Regions from separate parts of the Pseudoalteromonas sp. 31A1 genome, predicted to be linked through region 1. Evidence: riboswitches for the same ligand, from Rfam matches in the RefSeq annotation. Region 1 holds a riboswitch; the other holds the start of a gene.

The links. Region 1 has a riboswitch for lysine ahead of lysC (lysine-sensitive aspartokinase 3). Riboswitches for the same ligand answer to the same signal wherever they lie in the genome.
Region 2: linked by a shared signal. The riboswitch ahead of dapA (4-hydroxy-tetrahydrodipicolinate synthase) and the one ahead of lysC (lysine-sensitive aspartokinase 3) in region 1 are both predicted to bind lysine.

What each region holds. Positions count from the first base shown of each region.
Region 1 is NZ_WTKY01000007.1:159,140-166,447, forward strand. It holds gene GQR52_RS09500 (ATPase) at 1-661, opposite strand, end outside; gene GQR52_RS09505 (hypothetical protein) at 658-1,206, opposite strand; gene GQR52_RS09510 (hypothetical protein) at 1,210-2,481, opposite strand; gene nhaD (sodium:proton antiporter NhaD) at 2,704-3,951, shown strand; lysine riboswitch at 4,053-4,225, shown strand; gene lysC (lysine-sensitive aspartokinase 3) at 4,301-5,704, shown strand; gene GQR52_RS09525 (4'-phosphopantetheinyl transferase superfamily protein) at 5,777-6,535, opposite strand; gene GQR52_RS09530 (sodium-dependent transporter) at 6,677-7,308, shown strand, end outside.
Region 2 is NZ_WTKY01000008.1:96,496-103,803, reverse strand. It holds gene GQR52_RS09985 (PLP-dependent decarboxylase) at 1-845, opposite strand, end outside; gene GQR52_RS09980 (2,3,4,5-tetrahydropyridine-2,6-dicarboxylate N-succinyltransferase) at 845-1,585, opposite strand; gene dapA (4-hydroxy-tetrahydrodipicolinate synthase) at 1,601-2,485, opposite strand; lysine riboswitch at 2,676-2,875, opposite strand; gene GQR52_RS09970 (DNA-3-methyladenine glycosylase I) at 3,068-3,763, shown strand; gene GQR52_RS09965 (protein adenylyltransferase SelO family protein) at 3,775-5,184, shown strand; gene GQR52_RS09960 (OmpA family protein) at 5,574-6,629, shown strand; gene acnB (bifunctional aconitate hydratase 2/2-methylisocitrate dehydratase) at 6,913-7,308, shown strand, end outside.

The sequences.
Region 1 (7,308 bases):
CTTCATAAAAGTCGACCTTAGAGTTCGACATATGGCGTTCAAACACGCGTAGCATAAAGCGTTTTACGTCGCTTGCGCCTAATTTGTGTAAGTTAAGAATACGTCTAAATATTTCTTTATAAATAGAAGAGTCTTGCACATTATTAAGCGGGATCATTTTTAGGTTTATGTCGCCGTCAAAAGGCGTTGCGCCGCCAGTCAATAGCGCGTTGAGCTCTTGTGCTTTAAGCTCAATAGGATTGTAATTAAGCGATTTTAAATGGTTGAACAGCTTGGTAAATTTAATAATAGTTTTACCTTGCGTGTACTGCTCTAAATCAAGCTTTCCTTGATAACAAAAGTACTGATGCGCGTAACCGGCAATTTTACCAAGTCCCGCAACGCCTATTACTACCGAGCCATGAGGCAAGTTAGCTTCTAGTAAAATGTACGACTGATCGGATGAAAAATAAAACTTTCGGGTTTCATCTAAATCGTGTCCGTCCCATTCTGTTAAGCGTAAATCGTTAATAAGTGGAAACTGCAGGGCGTTAATAACCGAGCTTTTACCTGTGTTATTTGGCGCGCAAATAGAGCTGCTTTTATCAAGCGGGATCACACATTTTGCATAGCCTGCGGTGTTAAGTAGGGCGAGTTTACTTAGTCCGTATAGATTTTTCATTCCTCGTCCTCTGTAATATAGGTTTCTTCGTTTACTTCCATGAGTGCATCTATGTAGCGGTGAATTGGCGCTTGTAGCATAAAGCCGCCTTCTACTTCACGGGCTAAACCTAAGCGCACCATGCGCAGGTATACGTCTTTACGCAGGTCCGATCCCGAAAATATCTCAAGCTGATCAAACAAATGTTTGTTAATTTGCACCAGCGTTTGCATAAGTTCTAAATCGTTTACGTCGTCAAACAATGCGCGCATTGGGTCTTTACCCGTATTGGCGTAGTGTTCAATTAAAATGTAAATAGTGAGCGCGATAGCGCGAGATATCTTGCCCATATTTGGTGTGCTTTCGTCGCTACCAAAATAATAAAATCCACGGCTGTCGCGTTTTAAATCGTTACCTAGGGCTGTAAATAGGGCGGTGTAGTCTTCTATGTGTTGGTCAAGCTCTTGCCACATTACGTTGTCTTGCTCGCAAATGTGATAACCCGCTACTAATTTTTTATTAATGGTTTGTAGATGGGTTAGCTCGTCTAAGTTTATGTGTGTCATGGTTTATTTACCTGCCTTTGAATCTGGCTGAGGCTCTGAATTAAATGGATATAAAGAAAAGTGCTGACCGGCAATTTTTACGCGGGCTTTTTCATCGCTTTGAATTATTTTAATATCGCTGTCGCTGACTAATTTTTGATACAAAAATAGCATTTCGTCGGCATCGAGATTTGGGTAGCTTTCGTCTAAAAATTGCAGCAAGGGCTGCGGTTTTTTGCGTTTTTTATTAAAGCGCTTAGCAAAGCTGGTTTTAACATCGTTGTAGTCAGGAATATTAGGCGTAACAAATGCAGGCACGTCTTGCTGGTCAGGCAATTGGTATTCTTCGTGTTCAAATTCAACCAAGCTTGCCATGTAAGCCACAATATGGCGTTGCTGACCAAGCGAATATCGCTGTGCGTCGCTTACAAAATGTGGCTGCACAGCACTTAGCATGTTGTCTACGCCATTTTTACGCACAAGCCCAAGTACTTTGGCTGCTTGGCGAGTAATTAAGTTATTACGGCGTAACTCTTCGCGCAGCGGCATAAGCATATCGGCACTTTTACGTAAGCTTTCTCGGCCCACTAAATGCATTTCTAATATGCGTGTACGTAATTGCTCCAGCATGCGTTTGTCGTTGTAGGCTTTACCTGAGCGCTCAATGTGCAGTATTTGTTTACTTATTTGCTCTTCAATGAGGGTAAAACATGCATGAAACTCACCACGAATATCAACCATTTCAAGCATTGGCTCTATGTATTCGTCAAAGGCTTCTATTACCGCTTTATAACGCTTTTGCAGCGATTGCACCGCATTATTAGATTTAGCTTGTTCAACAATATTTAAAATGGCGTTTTCGTTGTGCGCATAGAGCTTCATTATTTTACGCACCCGATCATCCATAATACGGCTATAGCGGCGTAAATCGTCAAAGTCTTCTATTTCGCCAGCGTTATCTAGGCGATTACCTAAACGTGCAAGGTCGTCGACTAATACGCTAATTTCTTGCGCTAAGCCTAAATGTTCTTCTTGCAGTAAAAACGTAGCAAAGTCGGCAATAGCACGATTTATTTCAAGCTGCGATGATTTAGCCAGTGGAATTAAAATATCTTGGTTTAACAAACGATTTGTTTCTTTATAAATACGCTCGTTTGACCAAGTAGGCTGTTTTTGTTTAATGGCGTTTTGTACGTCTTTCAGGCTAAAGTCAGCCATTTTAAAACGTTTAAATAATAGCTCTAGTACACCCCAATGTTCAGTTATGGTGTTTAGTAGCTTTTTAGCTGGGATCATAAGAGGTTACAACATCCTAGTATTTTATTATTGAGTTCTTTTAGAAGACTCATTATTACGTATTTTTAATTAACCTTGTCTGTATATAGTATTCGTTTTTAAGACCATTTAATAATAGTTTTTGCATAGAGGCAGTGCTAAAATTCGCGCCGAAAATAGGCACATGAAATGGAATGTTATTTGTGTGTTCTTTAAAACTATATCAAAGGTTGTTTAACTACCATGGTTTCCTCGATTATTCTAACCCTGATAGCGATTGCATTTTTACTGATCGTTATAGAAGATATAATCCATGTTAATAAAGCTAAAACCACGCTGTTTTTTGGTACGCTTTGCTGGATTCTTCTTTTTATATACCCTCTACACGGGCAAAGCCCCGATACGATTCAACACCTTTTAAATGAAAATATTTTAGAAATCGCCTCGTTATGGCTATTTTTAATGGCTGCGATGACCTTTGTAGCGTATTTAAATTCAAAGGGGTTTATAGAAAATATTGTGCACCGTGTTATGCCAAAAAGTATTAGCGAAAAAAAGCTCATGTTTTTGGTGGGTGGTTTTGCATTTTTGTTTTCGTCGATTTCAGACAACGTAACAGCTACGCTTATATCGCTCGCGGTTGTTATGTCGTTAAAACTTGAACCTAAAAAGCTCATTAAATACGCCACGCTTATTGTGTTTGGGGTTAACTCAGGTGGGGTATCGCTAATAACAGGTGACGTAACCACACTGATGATATTTTTAGACGGCAAAGTAACCATTGCTCATTTATTACTACTTATAGCGCCAGCTCTTGCAAGCGTTATGTTGCTAGCCGCGTTACTATCTATCGGTATGAAAGGGCGTGTTGAGTTTGCTGGTGCAGGTAAAACCCGCATCGAAAAAACCGACATTACCATTGCTGTTATATTTTTATCTACCGTAGTGAGCACACTTATGCTGAGTGTAGTTTACAGCGTACCGCCTTTACTCACCTTTTTGTTTGGCTTATCAGTGATGTTTTTAGTCGCGCAATTTTTAATGCGCAAAAAAGACATTAACAAAGACATAATCGACTTTGTTCGCGATATAGAATACGACACATTATTGTTTTTTGTAGGTGTACTTTTACTTGTAGGCGCACTTAAAGAAATTGGTATGTTGAGTAAATTTACCGACCTATATACGGTAATGGCACCCGAGTACGCAAACTACTTAATGGGCATATTATCAGCAGGGGTCGATAACGTACCGCTTACTGCTGCTTTATTAAAAGCCGATATAGTAATGAGCCAACAACACTGGTTGTCGTTTACGTATGCAACGGGCGTGGGCGGTTCAATGCTTATCATTGGGTCGGCTGCGGGCATTATTGCCATGAGCAAAGTTAAAGCGCTTACCTTTATGAGCTACTTGCGTTTATCGCTGCATTTATTAATTTGCTACACCGTAGGTTATGCAGGCTCGTATTACATGGGCAGTTTTATTTGATGCATAAATTATTAAATGCTTGACAGCTAGACGTCTAAACGATAACTTTCAAAGCCCCGCTACTTAGTGGGGTTTTGTTTTATTAGCCACTGGTTAATAAAGCATTCAGAAGAGGTGCGATACTTAGGTACTTAATGTTAGGCGACGAATGCCGATGATCATTAAGGAGGGAAGTACTCGCCGAGGAAAATAATGGTACGTCGTCATTGTTTTTCGGTTTATGGGGCTGAATCCTCAAAACTGTCACCAATATAGGTGGAGAGCTTCTGGCAGTGGACTTATCTTCAAGCATTCCTTTGCCAAGTTCTTCTTGTTTTATTGCGATTTGGATATCGCGAAAGGAGACTAAATGACTACCCAATCAGCGCCACAAACAGTGCCTCAAACAGAGTTAAGCGCAAAATCAGATTACATCGTTGCCAAATTTGGCGGAACAAGTGTTGCCAACTTTGAAGCGATGAGTCGCTGTAGCGAAATTATTGTTGCAGATAAAAGCGTACGTATTGTTGCCGTGAGCGCTAGTGCCGGCGTAACTAACCACTTAGTTGCACTGTGCAAACCAAGTATTACCTCAAGTGAGCGCCAAGAGCATATAAACGGCGTGCTTGCTATTCAACACATTATTTTAGATGAGTTATCGCTAGATGCCGATTTAGCGGTTGGCTTTAACGAAACCCTAAAAGCATTTCAAACATTGGCTCAAGAGTCACTAACAACCGATCAGCAACACGACGAGCTACTTAGCTTTGGTGAGCGTTTGTCGTCTTATTTATTTGCTCAGGTGTTGCGTTTACAAGGTTTAAACGCCGATCGCTTTGATGTGCGCAAGGTGCTTAAAACCGACAGCCAATTTGGTAAAGCAACGCCTAATGTTGCAGCCACAGCGCAAGCCGCTAAAGAACATTTAATCCCGTTATTAGACGCTCAAGTAATTGTGACTCAGGGCTTTATTGGCAGTGACGAATACGGTCAAACAACAACGCTTGGACGTGGTGGTTCAGATTACAGCGCTGCACTTTTAGCTGAAGCAATTAACGCTAAAAGCGTGCATATTTGGACCGACGTAGTGGGTATTTTTAGCACCGACCCGCGTTTGTGCGCAAAAGCGACGCCAATTGCACGTTTAAGTTTTGACGAAGCCGCTGAAATGGCGACCTTTGGCGCAAAAGTATTGCACCCAGCAACTATATTACCTGCAAGCCGGAGCCACATTAACGTGTTTGTTGGTTCTAGCCGAGAGCCAGAGCGTGGTGGTACATGGATTGAGCGCGAAAAATCGCAGCAACCAGGTATACGCGCAGTAACGCAACGTAAAAACCAAATATTGCTTACGCTTAAAAGCCCCGAAATGCTCCTAGCAAGCGGCTTTTTAGCACGCGTATTTACACTATTAAGTGAATACAATATATCGGTAGATTTGGTAACCACATCAGAAATCAGCGTAGCTATAACCCTTGATAACGCGCAAAACGCATCGCGCCCAGAGCTTGATCAAGAATGCCTCGATAAGCTTGCAGAGTTTTGCCATGTGTCGGTAGAAAACAACCTAACATTGGTGGCACTTATTGGCTCTGAGATTCAATTACGCCAACACGAAATGAACTTAATGAGTGTACTAAAAGACTTTAACATTCGACTAATTTGTCACGGTGCTAGTAAGCACAACCTGTGCTTTTTAGTAGAGCAAACTGAGTCAGATAACGTAGTACAGTCTATTCATAGCCGTTTATTAGAAAACGATTTTGCTGCTTAAATAGCGGTTATTCAGGAAAGCGATTTATTAAAGTTACCTAATAAAGTCACTTAACAAAATCACTTAATAAAATCACTTAATAAAATCAGTTAATAAAAAGCATCGCCAGTCGATGCTTTTTTTATGCACCACACTTACATCAAAACAAACATTGCTGTCACTGCTATCAGCTACAGTAATGCTATTACTGCAAGCACTCAGCTTTGCACTATGTAATTCGTCAAACACATTGGGGCTAAGTAATTTTGCAATAGGGCGGCTGGTGGCTTTAGCAAGTGACTCTTTTAATGTCCAAATTCTAAAAAATGTATCTGCTTGGGCTTGGGTATTAGTAGGCTCAGTGATAAGTGTAATTTCATCATTATGATAAAAATGCTTAGCGAGCTTTTCAAACGGGCGCTTTAGGCTTACTTTTTCAATATCAAACCCAAACTCACTTTTATCAAAATTTAGCGCGACCCCAACCAAACCATGCGAATGCGAAATACAGGTGTTAATAATATTACCATTTAAATGTATTTGCAGCTTTGAGCTTGCCTCGTCAAATTCGGTACTCATTTTATTAAGGGCTACGTGCGCATGTTGCGGCTGCGTTACTTTAATAAGGTGTTTTAACAATAACCGCGTCGCTAAATACTCTTGCTTAGCTGGCGGGCTTTTGCGGCGGTTTATAATGGTTAACTCAAATGGGCTTAAGCAATCGGGTAAATTAAAGTCACTAAGATCAAGTGTTTTAGCATTAAATAATAAAATACTGTTACTCGCTAAAGACAAATTTGCCAATTGAGTTGAAGTAATACTCAAGGCGTTTTTAAAATAGTGTTCAGTCATAAAAGCCCTAAAGCAAAAGAAGTCGCTGATATTGTGAGCGGTTAACGCCACTAATAAAGGCTGGGTACAATTTTATTACTCAGCTGGCATGAAATATGGTTTAATTCACAACAATCAAAATAATAACAGATTTGTAGATGTATGGCACAAGTGCGTGATGGGTTTCAAAGCCGACTCGGTTTTGTTTTAGCCGCTGCTGGCGCAGCAGTGGGTTTGGGTAATATTTGGGGTTTTCCTACGCAAGCGGCCAACCATGGCGGCGGTGCTTTTTTACTGGTTTACTTTATTGTTATATTTTTACTTGCGCTTCCTGCGCTGTATACCGAACTTTATTTAGGTCACAAAGCACAAGCTAATCCTGTAAAAGCATTGGGCGATGCATGGCAAAACACTAACCGTAAAGTAGGTGCAGCAGCCGGTTACATAGGCCTTGCGGGCGCAGTTGTTATGCTAAGTTTTTATTCAATAGTGGCAGGGTGGATGCTCTCGTACGCTATTGAACCCATAACCACCTTTTTTGGTTTTACAGGCGCAAGCGAGTTTTTACATAGCGACTCAGTGCTGCGTAATTTTGTATTTACGCCGCTTATGCTTATTTTAACTGCCAGTATTATTTTAAAAGGGGTTAAATCGGGAATCGAAACCTGGTCGCGCCGTTTAATGCCACTGTTACTTGTGCTGCTTGTTGGTTTAATTGCCTACATTGCAACACTTGATGGCGCAAGCGAAGGCTTTGCCGCGTATTTAGTTCCTGATTTTAGCCAAATACTCGA
Region 2 (7,308 bases), on a different contig from region 1:
TCTACCACTGGGTTTGCGTAATGACCACATTCGCCTACGGCATAACGGCCAAGCTCCATCCATAACTCTTCTACACCCGCATCATGCTTTATTTTAGCGAGAGCAGCTATTAAGTCATCCCAATCAAGCGTTGCTTCATTTTGTGTATAAGGAATGCCTAAACCACCGCCTAAATCTAAAATTTTAAGGCTAATATTTAAATCGTTGGCAAGTTGGCTAAGGGGGGCAATCATTTGTGACCACAAGTCGCTTAGCTTTTGTGTGCTAAGCATGTTGCCCCACTGAAAAATATGCAAACCATCAAAACTAAGAGCTGAATAATCAGATATATTTAAAGCTTGCCACTCATTACAACCCAAACCAAACGGCGTAAGGCTGTCGCCGCCCAGTGGATTTTTTTCACCTTCAGGCCAGCGTAATTGCACTCGCAGTAACACTTGTAACTGCGTATTTTGCAGTTGCGCTTGTTGGTTTAACCAACGTACTTGATTGAGGCTTTCGGCTACGAATATACGTACTCCGCGCTCAATAAAGTGTTTAATTTGTTTAGGGCTTTTTGCAGGCCCTGTGTTGAGCACGCGCTGTGAGCTAATACCTTGTGCTAGCACTTGCTCAAGCTCACCTTTACTTGCTACGTCAAAATTAAAGCCAGCACTGTCTAAGCTTTGAATAATTTTAGACAGTGGATTTGCTTTTACCGCGTACCACAGTTTTACATCGGTTTGCGCAACTAAACGTGCAAGATGCGTGTTTAGTTGATCTAGGTCGTAAACAAAAAAAGGTGTATCAAGTTGTTGTGTAATTGTATTTACAGCGGTTTTGATAGGCGTGCTCAAAAAGCTCATTATCGTAAAACCTCTTCTAGCAATAACGATGCATCGCTTTTCTCGTCGCGGTATTTAACAATTAACGCACACGACATGCTTAAGCCTTGCTCGCGCGCCCACTCGTTTGACGCAGGGCGAGAGCCTGGTATTACGATCGCGAATTCTGGGATTGGCTCGCCTTTATCGAGTTGGCGCTCGTTTACGCAGTCGTATACCGGAATAGTTGCTGATAAACGCACGCCTGGGGCAAGTACTGCGCCTTTTTTAATGACTACGCCTTCAACAATAATACAGCCAGCGCCAATAAAGGCGTCGTCTTCTACAACTACTGGGCTTGCACCAATTGGCTCAAGTACACCACCAAGCTGCACTGCAGCACTTAAATGTACGTTTTTACCTACTTGTGCACACGAGCCAACTAATGCGTGGCTATCTACCATTGTGCCTTCGTCGATGTATGCACCAATGTTTACATACGCTGGTGGCATAATAATCGTGCCTTTAGCAACATAAGCACCACGGCGAACACTAGAGCCACCCGGCACCATACGTACGCCATCGTCAGTACTAAATTCTTGCGGAGCTAAGTTATGTTTATCAACAAAACCACCTGCAAACTCAGTATTAGTGCCATTTTTGAAGGCATCCAAAATGCCTTGTTTTACTTCTACGTTAGCTTGCCATTGGCCGCTTTCGTTTTGTGATGCTGCGCGTACTGCGCCCGATTCTAAATTATTTAATAGCTCTAACCAGCTCATTATAAAAACCTGTATTTAATGCCAAGATAAAATGGTGTTGTTTGCAGTTGTGATGCAATCGGTTTGAGTTAACTCAAGGTGTGTTAAAGGTGGACGAAGTTGCGGGCTGCTTAAGCGACCTTGCAAATGCATCAATACCTTTACGGGAATAGGGTTTGCAACAGCAAATAGGCTATTAATAGCGCTTGACCACTGGGCAAATAAATTAGGGTGTTGACCACTTAAGCTGCGTTTAACAAACTCGTGAGTTTGTGCGGGCCATGCATTTGCAGCTACCGACACCAAACCTTTTGCGCCAGCTTGAGCAAAATAAGGCATTAGCGCATCGTCGCCACTAAAAATAGCTAAATTAGGCGCAGCTTGGCGATAAGCTTCAAACTGAGCAATGCTGCCGCTCGCTTCTTTTAACGCCCATAAATTTTTATTATTTTGTAAGTTTTGAATTGTTGCCGTTGGAATGCTAATAGCACTTCGACCGGGTACGTTATAAAGCATACACGGGTGAACACTTGCATTAAGTAGGCTTTCAAACCAATGGGTTTGACCTATAGCACCGGGTTTTGCATAAAGCGGCGAGCCAAGTAAAAAGCTATGAATAGGTAGTGTATTACAGTAGTTAACCCACTCAATTTGTTGCTTTAAGTTACTACCGCCCACAGCAACCATGAGTGGTACTGCTGGTTTTAGCTGGCATACGTGTTCAACAATGGCTTGTTGCTCTTTTAGCGTTAGTGCTAAACCTTCGCCCGTACTGCCAAGTAGTAAAATACCGTTATGTGCTGCTTCTTGATCGCTAACCAGTTTAGTTAACGTGTTGTAGTCAACATCGCCATGTTGATCAAATGGCGTTACGAGCGCGGTCCACAATGAGTAGTCGTTTAAATTGAAGTTGTTGATCATCTCTCACGAACTTATAATTTGTACCAACTTTATTAAAAACGTGATCATTTTAGCGATAACTAATTTAATGCAATTGGTATTATTCGAAGAGTTAAAAAGCTTTATGGAAGGAGCCGCATTAACGTCGTTCGAACTAATAATTCGAAGAGCGAATGGGCTTAAAATAATAGGGCGCACGGCCTTAATATTTAAGACCAGAAGCTCTCCACCAAACTAATAAGCTGCTTTTATAAGCAGCTATTGGTGACAGTCGCTAGGGTTCAACCTAGTCGCCCGAAATAAACACCTCGCAAAAGTGGTTACTTCTCGGCGTTAATTCCCCTCACGTATGCTCACTGGAGTTTGCGCTCCTAACATACGCTACCTGAATAACGCACCTCTTCTAGCCCTTTACACCTGTTTGTAGAGTAAAAACTTACAAACCTGTGCAATTTAAATAGGGTAATTACGGCGATTAAAGCATTTTAGCCGTCTAGGTGTCAAGCGACTAAATGCATATTCATTCATCCATAATGGGAGTGGTTACGTATTGGGTGCTTTTCTCGTACACTAGCAATATAAGTAGTGAGGTATTTAATTAGTATGGAAAAATTTAGCGATATTTATAAGCGAGCGGTAGAGCGAAAAGGCTCCGAAAAAATGCTTAAGTTATTACTTGCAAAACCGCTATCTAAAAAACAACTAAGCACGTTAAGTGACGACGATTGGCTTGAGGAATTTACTCGAAAAGTATTTCAAAGCGGCTTTTATTGGTCAGTCATTAATAATAAGTGGCCAGGCTTTAGAGAGGTTTTTTGGAATTTTAGCGTTGATAAGTTATTAATGATGCCACCTGATATGCTGGAACAAAAAGCAACGGATGAGCGAATCGTTCGTAACTATAAAAAAGTAAAAACAATTACCGAAAATGCTTACATGATCCACGAAATAGCAGGGGAACATGGCAGTTTTAGCCAGTTTGTCGCTAATTGGCCAGCAGACGATATTATTGGTTTATGGGCGTATTTAAAAAAACATGGTTCGCGTTTAGGCGGGAATACAGGACCTTATGCGCTACGAGCACTTGGTAAAGATACTTTTTTACTATCACGCGATGTAGAGAATTACTTACGTGCTCATAAAATTATAGACGGCGGCTTACAAACTAAAAAATCACTGAGTGCTGCCCAAGCTTTTTTTAATGAAATGCAAAAGCAAAGCGGCTTAAGTATGCAAGAGTTAAGTTTAATTGTTGCTTATGGCGTTGGTGACAACCGTGTTGGTATAAGTCAGCAATAATAGGAATTACCATGAAATTAGTGCCAAGATACACAGACATTACGGAAAACTTTGCGATAGAAGATTTCCCTGCAAGCGTTGCCTCTCCTCAGTTATTGCTGTGGAACGAGAGCTTAGCAAAAGAGTTTAATATTAACGTTGCAGCTGATTTGCGTGCTAGCACTTTTAGCGGTAACGAGAAACAGGCGATTCCTGCGGTAGCACTTGGTTACTCTGGGCACCAATTTGGACATTTTTCACCACGTTTAGGCGATGGGCGAGCGCATTTATTGGGCGCTATTAATGATGATAAAAACCAGTTGTGGGATATTCAATTAAAAGGCTCTGGTGCTACTCCTTACTCAAGAGGGGGAGATGGACGTTGTGCTCTTGGTCCTGCTATTCGTGAATACGTAATGAGCGAGGCAATGCATGCACTAGGCATTAAAACCACACGCTGCTTAGCGGTTGTTGGTAGTGGTGAAACGGTTTATCGTAATCCACCACAAGCAGGTGCCATAGTGACTCGTTTAGCAACGAGCCATATTCGTGTTGGCTCATTTCAATATTTAGCGACGCAAGGCGATGTTGAAGGGCTTAAAAATTTAGCTGATTTAGCTATTGAACGACACTACCCAGAAATAACAGATACAGGGCCACAACGCTATTTAGCCTTTTTAGGCGCTGTAATTAAAAGCCAAGTTGAATTGGTGGTTAGTTGGATGCGCGTTGGTTTTATTCATGGAGTAATGAATACCGATAATACGCTAGTAAGCGGAGAAACCATTGATTACGGCCCCTGCGCCATGATGAATAATTTTGATTTTGACACCGTGTTTAGCTCTATCGATAAACAAGGTCGTTATGCCTTTGGTAACCAGCCTAATATAGCTAACTGGAACTGCGCACGCTTAGCTGAGAGCTTAATACCGCTTATTAGTGATGATGACGAGCAAGCTGTTTCGTTAATGACGCCATACATTAATAGCTTTGCTGAGCAGTTTAATGCTGAGTTTACGGCTATGTGGGAGAAAAAAATGGGCTTGCGTGCAAAAAATGCAAGCGGAAGTGAGTTAATTGCAGAGTTATTAACGCTATTAAAAGATAACCAGCTCGACTACACCAATACCTTTGATGTGCTTACTGAATCCTTAAAAGGAGAAACAGTAGTACCCGAGTCGCTAATCGAATGGAGAGCTAAGTGGGTAAACTTAACTGACAATAATAGTTATGAAGTAATGAGAGCGGCAAATCCTCGTGTAATTCCTCGTAACCACATGATCGAAAAAATAATTGCAGAGTATAATGCTGCAGGGTCTAGTGAGTTACTAAAGCGCTTTATGAAAATAGTGGGAAATCCGTATTCTGATGACGAAAAGCTATCAGAATTTCAGGCTGCACCGATAAATGATAATGATTACCAGACTTTTTGTGGTACTTAATTACTAACCTTGAATATAACTACATGATTAAAAAGAGTCATTTTTTAATCAAAAATGTGCATATATGTAGGGGAATGTTAATTCTGGTGGTATTATGCGCCGAATTAAAGCCAAGCAATATTTCTTTGCATTTCTGAGAGCATTTAATTTAATTGCTCTCACATTCCTTGTTCAGTACTAATTTACAAAAAACTACTATATTTATTTTTCAATAAAGTTTTAATTTCGCCTATAGTAAGTGGATGTGTGTTGTGACAGGGCATTAAAAAATTTATAAACTTTATTTTTCGTTAAGTATTGATTAACAAAGGCTCAGTTAGTCTATATAAAACTGATTGAGCTAGTATCGATTAGCTACAATTTTAAATTGTTCAAATGGGAAGAAAACAATGAAATTAAAATCACTTACAATTGCAATCGCGTTGGCTGCAACTAGCGCATCTACATTCGCTGCTGATAAAGAGCCTGGTTTCTACATTGGCGCATTTGGCGACTACTACGACGCATCTTGGAAAAACATGCGTGATCAAGCTGGTCTTGACGTAAATGAATCAACTGGCTGGGGTGTAGAAGCTGGTTACCGTTTCAGTGACTACTGGAGCGCACGTCTTGAATATGCAGATATGGATTTTAATGCTTTTGATAAAGTTGCTGGCAACCGCAATAATATCGATGGCGAGCGTTACGGTATTGATGCTCTTTACCATTTAAATGGCGGTCCTTTCTACGGTCTTTTCGGTATTAAAGAAATTGATGTAGTTGATGACAACACATTCTTAAATGCAGGTGTTGGTTACCAACACTTCATTACAGATGGCTTATTTGTAAATGCTGAAACAGCTGTATACCAAGGTCTTGACCGTGGTTACACAGATGTAGGCGCTAAAATTGGTATTAACTACTTATTTGGTCAAAATTCAGCTCCTGTAGAGCCAGTTAAACCAGCTCCTGAAGTTGTTGAAGTGGCTGTAGCTCCTTTAGATAGCGACAACGACAACATTGCTGATGCAGATGATAAGTGTGCTAACACACCTATGACTGATGCAGTTGATGGCACTGGTTGTACTTTATATGAAGACAAAGAAGTAACTGTAAGCTTATTAGTGACTTTCCCTAACAATGCTTCAGCAGTATCTACTCAGTACTTAAATGATATTGAAAAAGTATCTGCATTCTTAAAAGAGTACCCAGATACAACAGTACTTTTAGAAGGTCATACTTCTTCTGTAGGTAAAGCAACTTACAACAAATGGTTGTCTAAAAAGCGTGCTGACGCAGTAGCTAAGCAATTAGTTTCTGAAGGTATTGCTAAAGACCGTATTACTACAGTTGGTTTAGGTGAAGAGCGTCTTAAAAATGATGCTAACACTAAAGCTGCAAACGCAGAAAACCGTCGTGTAGAAGCGCATATCAAAACTATCAAAAACGTTAAAGTTTTACGTTAATTAAAATAGTTTGTAATAAAAACCCAGCTTAGGCTGGGTTTTTTTATGTCTGCAATTTAGTTAATAGTAATGATTATTACTTAACAAACATTCATGAAAATAGATTTTACTACAACTACTATTCATAGTATTTATAATCGGTATAATCAGTTGCGTAACTGGATGGATTTTCATCTAACTATAAAAGCTTTATAATCACGCGTTAGAATACTATAAGTATTGGGTAACTTATTTGCGCATGAAGCGCTACCGAATACTTTCACGTCACCAAGAGGGCAATATTGTGCTACAAGATTATCGTAAACACGTAGAAGAGCGTGCCGCGTTAGGTATCGTACCAGCGCCATTAGATGCTCAGCAAACAGCTGATCTTATTGAATTAATAAAAACTCCACCGGCAGGTGAGGAAGAATTCATTTTAGATTTATTCATCCACCGTATACCAGCAGGTGTTGATGATGCAGCTTATATCAAAGCAGGCTTTTTAGCCGCTGTATCTAAAGGTGAAGCTAATTCTCCGCTTGTTTCTAAAGAAAAAGCGGCAGAATTATTAGGTACAATGTTGGGCGGTTACAATATCGCGCCAATGATTGACCTACTTGATGACGAAACACTTGCACCAATCGTAGTTAAAGGCCTTTCAAATACATTACTTATGTTTGATGCGTTCTACGATGTA